One region of the Anaerotruncus rubiinfantis genome, then DNA from elsewhere that is predicted to be linked to it. Evidence: predicted binding sites of a transcription regulator. Region 1 holds the regulator's gene; each other region holds the start of a gene.
What was found. The regulator NrdR, encoded in region 1, represses ribonucleotide reductase genes. The targets are predictions, from matches to a motif close to CACNANATNTNGTG.
Positions count from the first base shown of each region.

Region 2: a site for NrdR is predicted at 2,317-2,330, ahead of BN4275_RS05740 (anaerobic ribonucleoside triphosphate reductase). Genes of this name have one in related genera too.
Region 3: a site for NrdR is predicted at 2,067-2,080, ahead of BN4275_RS00815 (vitamin B12-dependent ribonucleotide reductase). Genes of this name have one in related genera too.

Region 1 covers NZ_FKLA01000009.1:1,652,313-1,656,594, reverse strand. The annotation lists gene BN4275_RS13415 (spore germination protein) at 1-463, opposite strand, end outside; gene BN4275_RS13410 (DUF421 domain-containing protein) at 593-1,300, shown strand; gene BN4275_RS13405 (DUF4363 family protein) at 1,297-1,677, shown strand; gene nrdR (transcriptional regulator NrdR) at 1,728-2,213, opposite strand; gene BN4275_RS13390 (molybdopterin molybdotransferase MoeA) at 2,644-3,921, shown strand; gene mobB (molybdopterin-guanine dinucleotide biosynthesis protein B) at 3,934-4,282, shown strand, end outside.
Region 2 covers NZ_FKLA01000009.1:92,686-96,967, reverse strand. The annotation lists gene abc-f (ribosomal protection-like ABC-F family protein) at 1-227, opposite strand, end outside; gene BN4275_RS05745 (peptide ABC transporter substrate-binding protein) at 532-2,169, opposite strand; gene BN4275_RS05740 (anaerobic ribonucleoside triphosphate reductase) at 2,496-4,282, shown strand, end outside.
Region 3 covers NZ_FKLA01000006.1:112,075-116,356, forward strand. The annotation lists gene BN4275_RS00815 (vitamin B12-dependent ribonucleotide reductase) at 1-2,016, opposite strand, end outside; gene BN4275_RS00820 (DUF4234 domain-containing protein) at 2,170-2,613, opposite strand; rRNA gene rrf (5S ribosomal RNA) at 2,790-2,906, opposite strand; tRNA gene BN4275_RS00830 (tRNA-Glu) at 2,923-2,997, opposite strand; tRNA gene BN4275_RS00835 (tRNA-Lys) at 3,239-3,314, opposite strand; rRNA gene BN4275_RS00845 (23S ribosomal RNA) at 3,528-4,282, opposite strand, start outside.

The sequences.
Region 1 (4,282 bases):
TCGGCTCGCCCACCGAGCGGCCGGAAAAGCCCTGAATGCCGAAAACCGAACCGGCTTCGATCCCGTCAATGAGCAGCACGACAAAGCCGGACATCATAAACCGGAACAGTTCGGCATAGGTATGGATTTCCTTCTGGTCGGGCGCCATCAGCGACTGGCGGCGCACCCATTCAAAAACCGCCTGCGGCGACGGGTTTTCCAGCTTTACGGTGGTCAGCGGCAGGGCAAAGATTTTGGAAAAGGTCGCGGTTGAAACCATGCCTTCGCACATCAGCATTGCGCACGGCACGCCGCACACCTCGAGCTCATGGATGACAAGATCACCCGAATCCGGGAACATCGCGCGCACGTCGATCAACCTCTCGAGCAGGCTGGATTCCAGCTTTTTCTCGAGCGCATCGTTTGCCTGCGGCGGAATATATGCCTGCGGTGGCGCAAACAGGTTTTTCCATTTCTGAAACATCTGCAGTCCTCACAATCATAGAAAGTCGCTGTTTACATTATTATTGCCAATCCATCCGCCGGAATATCCGCGTACCGGCGGGTCACACTATTTTTTGTATGACTTAAGATTGGGAGGTCTGCTACCTTTATGTTGATCGTCTTTATCCGGGTGCTCATTATTTATGCGCTCATCATCGTCAGCCTGCGCCTGATGGGAAAACGCCAGCTTGGTCAGCTGCAGCCGTCCGAACTGGTGGTCACCATCCTCGTTTCAAACATTGCGACGATGGCCATTGAGGACGCCAACGTCCCGCTCATCGGAGGCATCATCCCCATCCTGACGCTCGTCTCCTTCGATGTGGTCATCTCCGCCATCACATTGAAATTCCGCAAGGCGCGCCGCTTCATCTCCGGGACGCCCCGCGTCATCATCCGGGACGGAAAAATCGACCAGCAGGAACTTAAGGAGCTGCGTTTCACCATCGACGATATGATGGAGCAGCTCCGCGGGAACAATATCTTCGATATCCGTGACGTGGCTTTTGCCATCGTTGAAACAACCGGAAAACTTTCCGTCTATCAGAAATTCGACGCGCAGACGGTGACCGCCAAGATGCTGAACCTGCAGGGCCAGCCCGCAGACGACGCACCTCCGGTCGTACTCATCAGCGACGGCGTGGTGATCGACAGCGGGCTCAAATACTGCAATCTGAAATATGAATGGCTCGAAAAAACCGTCACCGAAAACGGCTACAATACCAAGGATATCTTCCTTATGACCTGCAACCGCCAGGCGGATTATCTGATCGTGCCGGTGGAAGAAGCGCCGAATAAGAAAAAGGAGGCGGACGAATGAAGCGGCTGTGGATTGCGCTTTGCATCATTGCGCTGATCATTGGGGTCAGCGCGGCCGGGCTTTTCCATTTGATGCGCATCACCGATGAGATGGAAGCCTCCCTGTCCGATCTTTCCGCCGCTATTGAGGAGGGAAGCAATGCTCGGATCATCCATTTGGCCGAACAGTTCCAGTCCCAGTGGCAGGAAAATGAAAAGCTGCTCCTGCGGTATATCCACCATGAAGCGCTCGACGCGATCGACAGCACAACGGCGCGCCTTCCCGCGCTCGCCCGATATGAGGACTACGGTGAGCTGGCCGCCGAGGTGGCCAGGCTCCAGGAGCTTATCGACCATGTCTATGATTCTGAAGTACCAAATTTCAGAAATATCTTCTGACTGCAAAAAAGGCCCGCTGCCATTGGCAGCGGGCCTTTTATATTATGCTTTTAATCTACGTTTTTATCCTTTTGTGCGCCCGTACGGGCTTCCAGTATCGCCTGCAATTCCTTCATAAACGAATCGATGTCCTTAAACTGCCGGTAGACTGAGGCGAAACGCACATAGGCCACCTCGTCGATCTCCCGCAACTTTTCCATCGCAAGCTCCCCGATTTTATAGGAAGGGACCTCTTTTTCCAGGGAGTTGTGCAGAACCATCTCGATGTCGCCCACCGCCTGCTCCAACACCGCCAGCGAAACCGGGCGTTTTTCGCAGGCGCGCACCATTCCCGCAAGCAGCTTGCCCGCATCGAAAGACTCGCGCGATTTGTCCTTTTTGATAACGACCAATGGCGTTGTTTCGATGATTTCATAAGTTGTAAAACGCCGTTCACATTTGAGGCATTCCCGTCGGCGGCGGATCCGCTCGGATTCATCGGTGGGACGCGAATCGACAACTTTACTTTCCACATAACCGCAGTATGGGCATTTCATTCGTACAATTCCCCCTTGTAGTACGGGCTGGAAAATATTTATACTATTCGTATTAGACTTGTCCTCATTGTACCATTATTTTCCGAAACTGGCAAGCTGTTTTCACAAATTCCGTTCCCGTTTAGCCGCTAAGATTGTATAATAACTCTCCAAGAGCTCCTCGCATCCTCCGTAATTCTGCCGGCGGAGCTCGACTTTCGTTCCTTTCTGGAAAGTCCTTACAATCTCTGTTATGCCCAGACCAAGCATGAAAGAAATCCACACGAAGCCAGCCACGCCATCACCCAAACGCTCTATGAAAGCATCTGAAATCGTGACCACATCATCTATGGGAATTTGCAGGTTTCTGAAATCCTTATCCCCTCGAAAATTTGCAGCCGCACTTGCAGTTTTTAAAAAGGAGTTGATATTTTGGAGAGTCTGTGACATAATGAACACAAATATCGGCCGGTTTTATCAAAAATACAGCGGAAAGAACCAGAGAAAGGAGCATGTGCGGATGCGCATCGGTGTGGAATTGGAGGAGGGGGTTCGCCTCCTGCTGGAACGGACCCAGCCCATCGAACGGGTGGAGGAGCTGCCGCTCGAGCGGACGCGCGGACGGATTCTCGCGGAGGATGTCTTTTCCCCGATGGATCTGCCTCCCTTTGACCGCTCCCCGCTCGACGGTTACGCCGTGCGTTCCGCCGACGTTGCGGCAGCCACGTCCGAGGCTCCTGCCAAACTGCGGGTGATCGGAACCGAATGCGCCGGGGATTATTTTGCCGGACATGTGGGCGCGGGCGAAGCGGTCAACATTATGACCGGCGCGGCAATTCCCGCAGGCTGCGACTGTGTCATCCGCCAAGAGGATACCGACGACGGCATGCCTTTTGTACGGATTTTCCATCCGGCCCGGCATCACGACAACTTCTGCTTTCAGGGGGAAGATGTAAAAAAGGGGACGTTGCTGCTGCGGCGCGGCGAAAAACTTTCCTACGTTTCAATCGGGGTGCTCGCATCGCTCGGGTTCACCCGTACGCGCGTTTACACGCCGCCGCGCATTCTGCTGCTCAACACCGGCAGCGAGCTGATCGAGCCGGGTGAACAGGCGGGTCCTGGCCAAATCTACAACGCCAACCGCTATCTTTTGGAGACGCGGCTACAGGAACTCGGGTTCTCGCCCAAGGTGCTGCCCGCCTGCCGGGACGAATCCGCGTCCGCGGCGCGCGTCATCGCTGAGGCGCTGCCCGAAGCCGATCTCGTACTGACCACCGGCGGCGTCTCGGTCGGCAAAAAGGACATCATGCACGAAGTTCTGCAGCTGCTAGGGGCTGAAACACTCTTCTGGAGACTATTGATGAAGCCGGGGATGCCGATGCTCGGTGCGATCGCGGACAATAAGCCTCTGCTCTGCCTCTCTGGCAATCCGTTCGCGGCGCTCGCCACCTTCGAGCTGCTCGCGCGGCCAGTGCTTTCCAGGCTCGCGCGGGACGAAAGTCTCGTCTGCCGCACCGGCGAAGGGATCATGCAGAGCGACTTTGGAAAACCCAGCCCCAAACGGCGGTTTATCCGCGCCCAATGTAAAAACGGCTTCGTGGATGTCTCGCGCGGCAACCATTCCTCCGGCGCGATCTCATCGATGCTCGGCTGCAACGTTTTCATCGATATCCCGGCCGGAAGCGGCGGGCTGCGCCAAGGGGACCGGGTCCGGCTCGTCTGGCTCTAAGGGGGAATTTTTATGCATCCCATGCTTTTCGCAGTGAGCGGCGTCAAAAATTCCGGCAAGACCACCCTCACCGTCCGGCTGGTCCGAGCGCTCACCGAAGCGGGATTTCGGGTCGCGACCATCAAGCACGACGGACACGATTTCTCCGCCGACCTGCCCGGGACCGACAGCTACCGTCACAAGCAGGCGGGTGCTGTCAGTACCATTATCTATTCCCATGCGAAACTGTTGATGGTGCGCGACCGGGAGGAGCTCTCCTTTTCGGAAATCTGCGCGTTCGCGCCCGACTGCGATTTTCTGATCCTCGAAGGAGGAAAAAGCTCCCCACTGCCAAAGATCGAGGTGGTGCGCGCGGGCATTT
Region 2 (4,282 bases), 1.6 Mb from region 1:
AGCGCGAGTTCCTTTTGCATCCGGCGGCCGCTCTCGCCTTCCGGCTCGCCCGACTGCCGGATCAGTGCGATCGGGCAGCGGCGTTCGATCAGGCCTTCGTCATATGGCTCCTCCCCATAGAGGATGCCGAGCAGGGTGGATTTGCCCGCGCCGTTTGCACCGACCAGTCCGATACGGTCGTGATCATGCACCTCAAGCCGGTCAATTGTGAACAGTGTGCGCCCCAAAAGTTTTTATCAGTTTTTGCGCTTTGAGTAACAACATAAAAATCCCTCCAGACAGTCCTGTCCGGAGGGATTTGTTTTCTGCATAAAGAAAACGGCGCGCGTAAAGATACGCCGCACAGCAATTGCAAAAACAAAAACTTCCACAGCCAGACAGAACAAACAATACCAAAGCCTCCGAAGAAGGCAGGTCAGAATAATTTGTTCGATTTGCGGCTGTCAGTTACGCATGTTTTGTGCAATTACCTCGTTCTTTCTCAAATTCGTATGGATTTTATCACAGTTTTATGGGAATGTCAAGCATTGCTTACTTTTTGCGGGCATATTTGAAGTATACGCCCGACAGGAACGGTGAAAATTCAATGCCGGAAACGTCCGGCCCCATCGCGTAGTAGGAAGTCTCGAAAAAAAGCGGAATGACCGGCGCATCGTAAAGCAGCATCTCCTCGGCCTGCGCGTAGACTTCGTAAGCTTCCTGCCCCGAAAGAGAAGCCGTTGCGGCGAGCAGCGTGTCAAAGTCCGCGTTTCCGTAGCCGGTGAGGTTTTGTGTGGATGCGGAGGAAAAGTCCGCGAGCACAGCCCCAGGCGAAGAATAGGAGGCTGAAAGCGGCAGGATGGCCGCCGAATAATTGCCCGAAGCCACCCGCGCGAGCAGCTCAGCTTCTGAAAGCTTGACAAGCCCGGTGTAGACCGCCAGGTTTTTCTGCCAGCCCTGCTGGACAAAGCCGGTGAGCAGCGGGAGGTTATAGGTATCCGGCACCAGGATTTCAGAAAGCGGGATCTTTTCGAGCCCCAGATCCTCCAGACCGGAGGCAAAATTCTGTTTGGCAAGATGCGGGCTGTAGAGCAGCTCGCTATTCTCCCCGGCAAAGGTGCGGAAGGATTCCCCAAGCAGAGAAACCGCGGGCGGCACCAGCATTTCGCTGACCCGAAGGTTTTCCGGCAGGTACTGGTCAAACAATTTGCGGTCGATGGCGTAAGCCAGCGCGCGGCGGATTTCCGCGTTTGCAAGCGCTTCGTCACGGCAGTTGAAGGCGAGCACCCACACAACATCTTCAAAGGATTCATAGGCCCCGTCCGCGCCGAGCACCGCCGGAAGGGCACCGTAATTGACTTTGCAGGCGTCAGTGGAATCGGCAAGGAAACGTCCGACCGGGTCTGCGGGCGCTTCAGGGGATCCCGGCTGGATATAGAGGTTTACGCCCCCTGCAATTACCGGGTCGGGCGAACTGTAAAAAGCATTCTGGCGCAGCGTGACGGCCGATTCGTTATCCCAGGAGGTCACGCCAAACGGACCGTTAAAAAGCAGGCTCTTCAGGTCAAGTCCATACCGGGCCTTTGTCGAGCGGAAGAAATCCTCGTTACAGGGCATTGCATAACTCGCGGCGAGCAGCTCCGGCAAAAGGCTGTCCTGCCGGATGAGGGTGATTTCGAGCGTATAATCGTCGGTCGCGCGCACGCCGAGCGAATCCATTGGCGCCGCGCCGCGCCGGATGAGCTCGGCGTTTTTGATGCTGGAAAAAGAGCCGGCAAACGGGCTGGGCGCGGTGGGATTGAACATCCGGGAAAGCGCGAAGACAAAATCGTGGGCGGTCACGGGCGTCCCATTGTAGGCTTCGCGAACCGCCCGCGGCAGCTTCGCATTGCCCCAGGCGGCGTCGCGGCGCAGGTGAAAGGTGTAGGTGAGCCCGTCCGCGGAAACCTCATAGCTTTCGGCAAGGCATGGCTCGATTTCCCCCGAAGGAAGCTGCCGGAAGAGCCCTTCGAAGGTGTTTTGTATGATCATGCGAGCGGTGGAATCGGTGGCGAACTGCGGGTCGAGATTGTGCACGCCCGATGGGATATCGTATTTGAAGATTTGGCCGGCGGTTTTGTCCCCGCAGCCGGAAAAAGCAAACAGGAACACTGCCGCAAGCAGCAAGGCAAGCAGTCGGTTTTTTGTCATATGCAGACACCTTCACATTTGATCTATAAGCAAGTTTAGCAGAAGCGCCGTGGGAATGCAACGCATCAAATGTGAATTCTTCACGCGCCAAAAGATCCCGGAAAGGCCGGTGTAATGCGGTGGGAGCGGTTTTTTGGAGAAAAATTCCACAATATATAGTGCATTCTACAAAAATAGCCCCCAAAAAATGTGCTTTTACGCATTGACAGAAAACTCGTTTTGCATTAAAATGATACTTGCGCAATGAATGCGCGACTAGATATTGTATAGTTTTTTGTTTTAAAATACAAAATATAGAGCTGAATGATTTTGACGGAGGGGACAAAATGATCAATACCATTGTGAAACGCGACGGGCGGTGCGTGCTTTTCGATATCGACAAGATTGCAAACGCAATCTTCAAAGCCGCGCAGGCGCTCGGCGGCAGCGATTATGAAATGGCGCAGAACCTGGCGCAGCAGGTGGCCGATTATCTGGAGAATACCTGCCACAATGAAACGCCTTCGGTTGAGGAGATCCAGGACGCGGTGGAGCATGTCCTGGTTGAGAGCGGGCACGCCCGTACGGCAAAGGAGTTCATCCTCTACCGCGCGCAGCGGACAAAAGTGCGTGATATGAACACCCGCCTCATGAAAACCTATGAGGACCTCACCTACAAATCCGCCAACGAGAACGACATCAAGCGCGAGAACGCCAACATCGACGGCGACACCGCGATGGGCACCATGCTCAAGTACGGTTCTGAGGGCGCCAAGCAGTTCTACCATATGTTTGTCCTGAACCCGGTGCACTCCAAGGCACATCTCGCGGGAGATATTCATATCCACGACCTCGACTTTCTGACGCTGACCACTACCTGCTGCCAGATCGATATCGAGAAGCTCTTTCAGCACGGTTTCTGCACAGGCCATGGCTTTTTGCGCGAGCCGAACGATATCGCCAGCTACGCCGCGCTTGCCTGCATCGCGATCCAGTCGAACCAGAACGACCAGCACGGCGGCCAGAGCATCCCGAATTTTGATTACGGCATGGCCGCGGGCGTGGCCAAGACCTACCGCAAGAGCTACCTGCGCAACATTGCAAAGGCGCTCAGTTTGTTCGCGGACCTCGAAAACGCCGATGAGCGCGCGAAGGAAATTGCCGCGCAGGTGAAAGAGGCGCAGGGCGTGGAGCCGGTGCTTGCGGACGACAACGGCTACCGCGGCTTTGAACTGCCGCTGCTCTGCGCGCTGGTGGATGAACAGACAGCACAGAAGATCCAGCGGTTTGCGCTCAGAGAGGCGTTCAAAGAGACAGACCGCGCTACCTACCAGGCAATGGAGGCGCTGGTCCACAATCTCAATACGATGCATTCCCGCGCCGGCGCGCAGATCCCGTTCTCCTCGATCAACTACGGCACCGACACCTCTCCAGAGGGACGCATGGTCACTGAAAAGGTGCTGCTTGCGACCGAGGCGGGGCTTGGAAACGGCGAAACCGCCATCTTCCCGATCCACATCTTCAAGGTGAAGGAAGGCATTAACTTTAACCCCGGCGAACCGAATTACGACCTCTTTAAGCTGGCCTGCCGGGTTTCCGCCAAACGGCTGTTCCCGAACTTCTCCTTCCTCGACGCGCCGTATAACCTGCAGTATTACCGGCCCGGCCGCCCGGAAACCGAAATTGCTTATATGGGATGCCGCACCCGCGTGATCGGCAACTACTACGATAAGACCCGTGAAATTGTCAACGGGCGCGGGAACCTCAGCTTCACCTCGGTGAACCTCCCGCGCATCGCGATCCGTTCGAAAGGCGACATCGACTTCTTCTTCGAAGAGCTCGACCGTAAGATTGATATTGTCATCGAGCAGCTGATGGAGCGCTACAAGATCCAGGCAAAAAAGAAGGTCCGTAACTACCCGTTCCTGATGGGACAGGGTATCTGGCTTGATTCGGACAAGCTCGGCCCGGACGACGAGGTGGGCGAGGTGCTCAAGCACGGCACCCTCTCGATGGGCTTCATCGGCCTGGCGGAGACGCTCAAGGCGCTGATTGGGCAGCACCACGGCGAAAGCGAATATGCCCAGAATCTGGGACTTGAGATTGTTGGTCATATGCGTAAACGCATGGATGA
Region 3 (4,282 bases), on a different contig from region 1:
GATGGTCGACGGGCAGCGGATGCCGCGCAGCTGGTCGAGGATTTCATCAATCGAGATGCCCGACCGCAGCGCGATCGAAACAAGCCGCGCGGTCGCTTCCGATTGGCTCGGACAGCCGCCCGCCTTGCCGGTCGAGGTAAATACTTCACAAATGCCGGTTTCATCATAGTTGACCGTCACATAAAGATTGCCGCACCCAATCTTCATCCGTTCGGTCAGCCCACAGGTGATCTCCGGACGCGGACGCGGACGGATATTGGTGGGGTAGCCTTCCGGGTCCGTTTCAACTGGGGTTTCCCCTTCCTTCTTAACCGACCCGATATTCAACACCTGGCTGTCACGGCTGCCGTCACGGTAGATGGTCACGCCCTTGCAGTCGAGCTCATAGGCCAGCATATAGACCTCCTGCACATCCTCGACCGTCGCGTCATGCTTGAAGTTGACCGTTTTGGAGACCGCGTTGTCGGTATATTTCTGGAACGCGGCCTGCATCTTGACATGATAAAGCGGGCTGACATCGTGCGACGAAACGAATACCCGTTTGATATCCTCCGGGATTTCTTCAATATGCGCGAGCGTACCTTCCGCCGCAATCTTTTTCATCAGTTCGTCGCTGTAGAGTCCGCGTTCTTCCAGCATCTCCCGAAGCACCGGGTTGACTTCGATCATTTCGGTGCCGTCCATAACGTTGCGGATGAAAACATAAGCGAATACCGGCTCCACCCCGGAAGAACATCCCGCGATGATCGAAAGGGTACCAGTCGGGGCGATGGTGGTGATGGTGGCGTTGCGAAGCGGCGGGCCGCCGGCAAAGATGCTTTCGTTAAAGAGCGGGAACGGTCCGCGTGTCTTGGCCAGCTCAATCGATTCGGCGCGGCCGGTTTCGGTGATGAATTTCATGACCTTTCCGGCCAATTCCACCGCCTCTTCCGAATTATAAGGGATGCCCATATAGGCGAGCATATCCGACCAGCCCATCACGCCGAGGCCGATCTTGCGGGTCTGCTTGGTGGTGAAGTCGATTTCCTCGAGCGGATACTTATTCACATCGATCACATTATCAAGAAAGTGAACCGCGTCCCTTGCGGTTTTTTCAAGTTTTTTGTAGTCGATGGCATAGCCTTTTCCGGTCTTTTTGAGCATATTGACCAAGTTGATCGAACCGAGATTGCAGCTCTCGTATGGCAGCAGCGGCTGTTCCCCGCAGGGATTGGTGCTTTCGATTTCCCCCTGGCTCGGGACGACATTGTCGCGGTTGAGGCGGTCGAGGAAGATGATGCCCGGCTCGCCATTGCGCCATGCGCTTTCCACAATCTTAGTAAAAACCTCACGCGCATCCAGCTCACCGGCCGGCTGTTTGGTTTTGGGGTCGACCAGCTTGAAGGTGTTGTTATGCTGCACCGCATGCATAAATTCTTCAGTGATGCCCACCGATATATTAAAATTGGTGATATCAGCGTTGTCTTTTTTGCAGTCGATGAAATTCAGAATATCCGGATGGTCGATCCGCAGGATGCCCATATTTGCCCCACGGCGGGTGCCGCCCTGCTTGACCGCTTCGGTGGCCATGTTGAAAACCCGCATAAAGCTGATCGGGCCGCTGGCCACGCCTCCGGTGGTGCGCACCGTCGATCCGGACGGACGCAGCCGGGAGAAGGAAAAGCCGGTGCCGCCGCCGGACTTATGAATCAGCGCGGCCTGTTTGATCGCCTCAAAGATCTCTTCCATCGAATCGCCCACGGGCAGCACAAAGCAGGCGGAAAGCTGTCCCAGCTCGCGGCCGGCGTTCATCAGGGTGGGGGAATTCGGCAAAAATTCGAGATTGGTCATCATCTCGTAGAACCGCCCGGCCAATGCTTCGGTATCGGCAGCGGAGTCGAAATGCCTGTCCGCTTCCGCGATGGCACGCGCCACACGCCAAAACAGCTGCTCCACTGTTTCGATATTTTTGCCTTCCTCGTCCTTCATCAGGTAACGCCGTTCCAGAACCGTCATTGCGTTTTTTCCAATTTTCATCGGTCAATCCATCCTTAATCTCTATATTATGTATCATATAAATTTCGTAATACTATATATTGTATCACTTTCCATCTATGGAAACAACATATAAAACAAACAACCTTGCCGAATCTTTTCCAGCAAGGTTGTTTAAGGTGACTAATTTTCAAATTATTCTGCCGACGGGGCATCCGGCGGAGTTGGCTCTTCCGGTGCCTTTGGCGCGCCCTGTGTGTAATAGCCATTCGGATTCGAAGGGCCGCCCGCGCCCTTATCCGCAAGTTCATTGATTTGCGACTGCATGATACCAAGCGCAACGACCGTGAGGCCAAAGATTGCCAGCACCAGACAGATGATACTGTTATCGCTCATGGAGACGCCCATATTGTTTCCAAGCCGCACCAACTTCTGATTATATTTATAGAGCCAATAAAGCCCATAAATGCCGCAAGTTACAATCGTAAGCAGAACTTCCAGTCCAGGGCCGTCTCTGGTATCTCCAAGCGTGTTGTTGACTTCTTCCGAGGTCTGATACATCCAAATCAGATAATAGATGCCGCAGGTGACAATCGACAGGATGATAACCATGGGGATGCTTTTGTTTTGTATGTACATAAGTAACTCCAATCTCCGGCAGCGCCGGGATAAAATCAACAATTTCAGTCTACCATATCAAACGACTGATTGCAATGTATGGCTTCAAGTTTTGTCCCAACCCATACAATTTGTGTCATTTTACCCGAAAATTGCTGCAACAAAAGAAAAAAACCGCTAAATAGCGGTTTTTTAAGAGCTGGCATCGACCTATTTTTCCAGGGCGTCACCACCCAAGTATCTTCGGCACCGCTGAGCTTAACTACTGTGTTCGGAATGGGAACAGGTGGGACCTCAGCGTCATAAACACCAGCCAATATGCAATTAAAATGGTGACCCGTGCGGGAATCGAACCCGCGTTACCGGCGTGAGAGGCCGGTGTCTTAACCGCTTGACCAACGGGCCATGGACAGCCTTCCCAGCCCTGCTGGACCGGAGCGCCCTTCGGGCGACGGCTGTTCAAAAGGGGTTACATACCCCCCTTTGGATCCCCCGTTGGGTGTCGTCTGCGACGACCCGCCGCCTTCGGCCGCGGATTCGGGATAAGGTGTGCCTGCGGCACAGAATGCCTTCTAAAAGCTTCCTCTATCTATGCGGTGCTTTCCCCTTCCGGGCTTTCTGCCCTCCGGTCACACCTCTCACTTTCTGGTGCGCCATCAGGGACTCGAACCCGGGACCCGCTGATTAAGAGTCAGCTGCTCTACCAACTGAGCTAATGGCGCATATTGGCGGCCTTCCCAGACTCTGTCCGGAGCGGCTTCGCCGACGGCCGCTCAAAGGGTTCCACCCTTTGGATCCTGGCTTGTGTCGTCTGCGACGACCCATGGCCTTTGGTCATGGATTTGGAATTCGGTGTGCTGCGCACATCCTTCGTGCGCCCCGCACCCTCAAAATCGAACAATGAAAACTTCATACCCTGCGAGACCAAAATTCGCTTGGTCAAGCCCTCGACCGATTAGTATCACCTTGCTGCACGTGTCGCCACGCTTCCACATGTGACCTATCAACCTTGTAGTCTTCAAGGGGTCTTACCTGGTTATCCAGTGGGATATCTTATCTTAAGGCCGGCTTCACGCTTAGATGCCTTCAGCGTTTATCCGATCCGCACTTAGCTGCCCAGCTGTGCCGTTGGCACGACAACTGGTGCACCAGAGGTGCGTCCATCCCGGTCCTCTCGTACTAGGGACAGCTCCTTTCAAATATCCTGCGCCCACGACAGATAGGGACCGAACTGTCTCACGACGTTCTGAACCCAGCTCGCGTACCGCTTTAATTGGCGAACAGCCAAACCCTTGGGACCGAATACAGCCCCAGGATGCGATGAGCCGACATCGAGGTGCCAAACCTCCCCGACGATGTGGACTCTTGGGGGAGATCAGCCTGTTATCCCCAGGGTAGCTTTTATCCGTTGAGCGATGGCATTTCCACTCACATACCACCGGATCACTAACTCCAACTTTCGTTACTGCTCGAGATGTCTCTCTCGCAGTTAGGCTGGCTTACGCGTTTACACTCAAAAGCATGGTTTCCGTCCATGCTGAGCCAACCTTTGAGCGCCTCCGTTACTCTTTAGGAGGCGACCGCCCCAGTCAAACTGCCCACCTAACAATGTCCCCCGACCGGATTCACGGCCGCAGGTTAGAATTTCAGTACCTCAAGAGTGGTATCCCAACGGTGACTCCACCTGAAC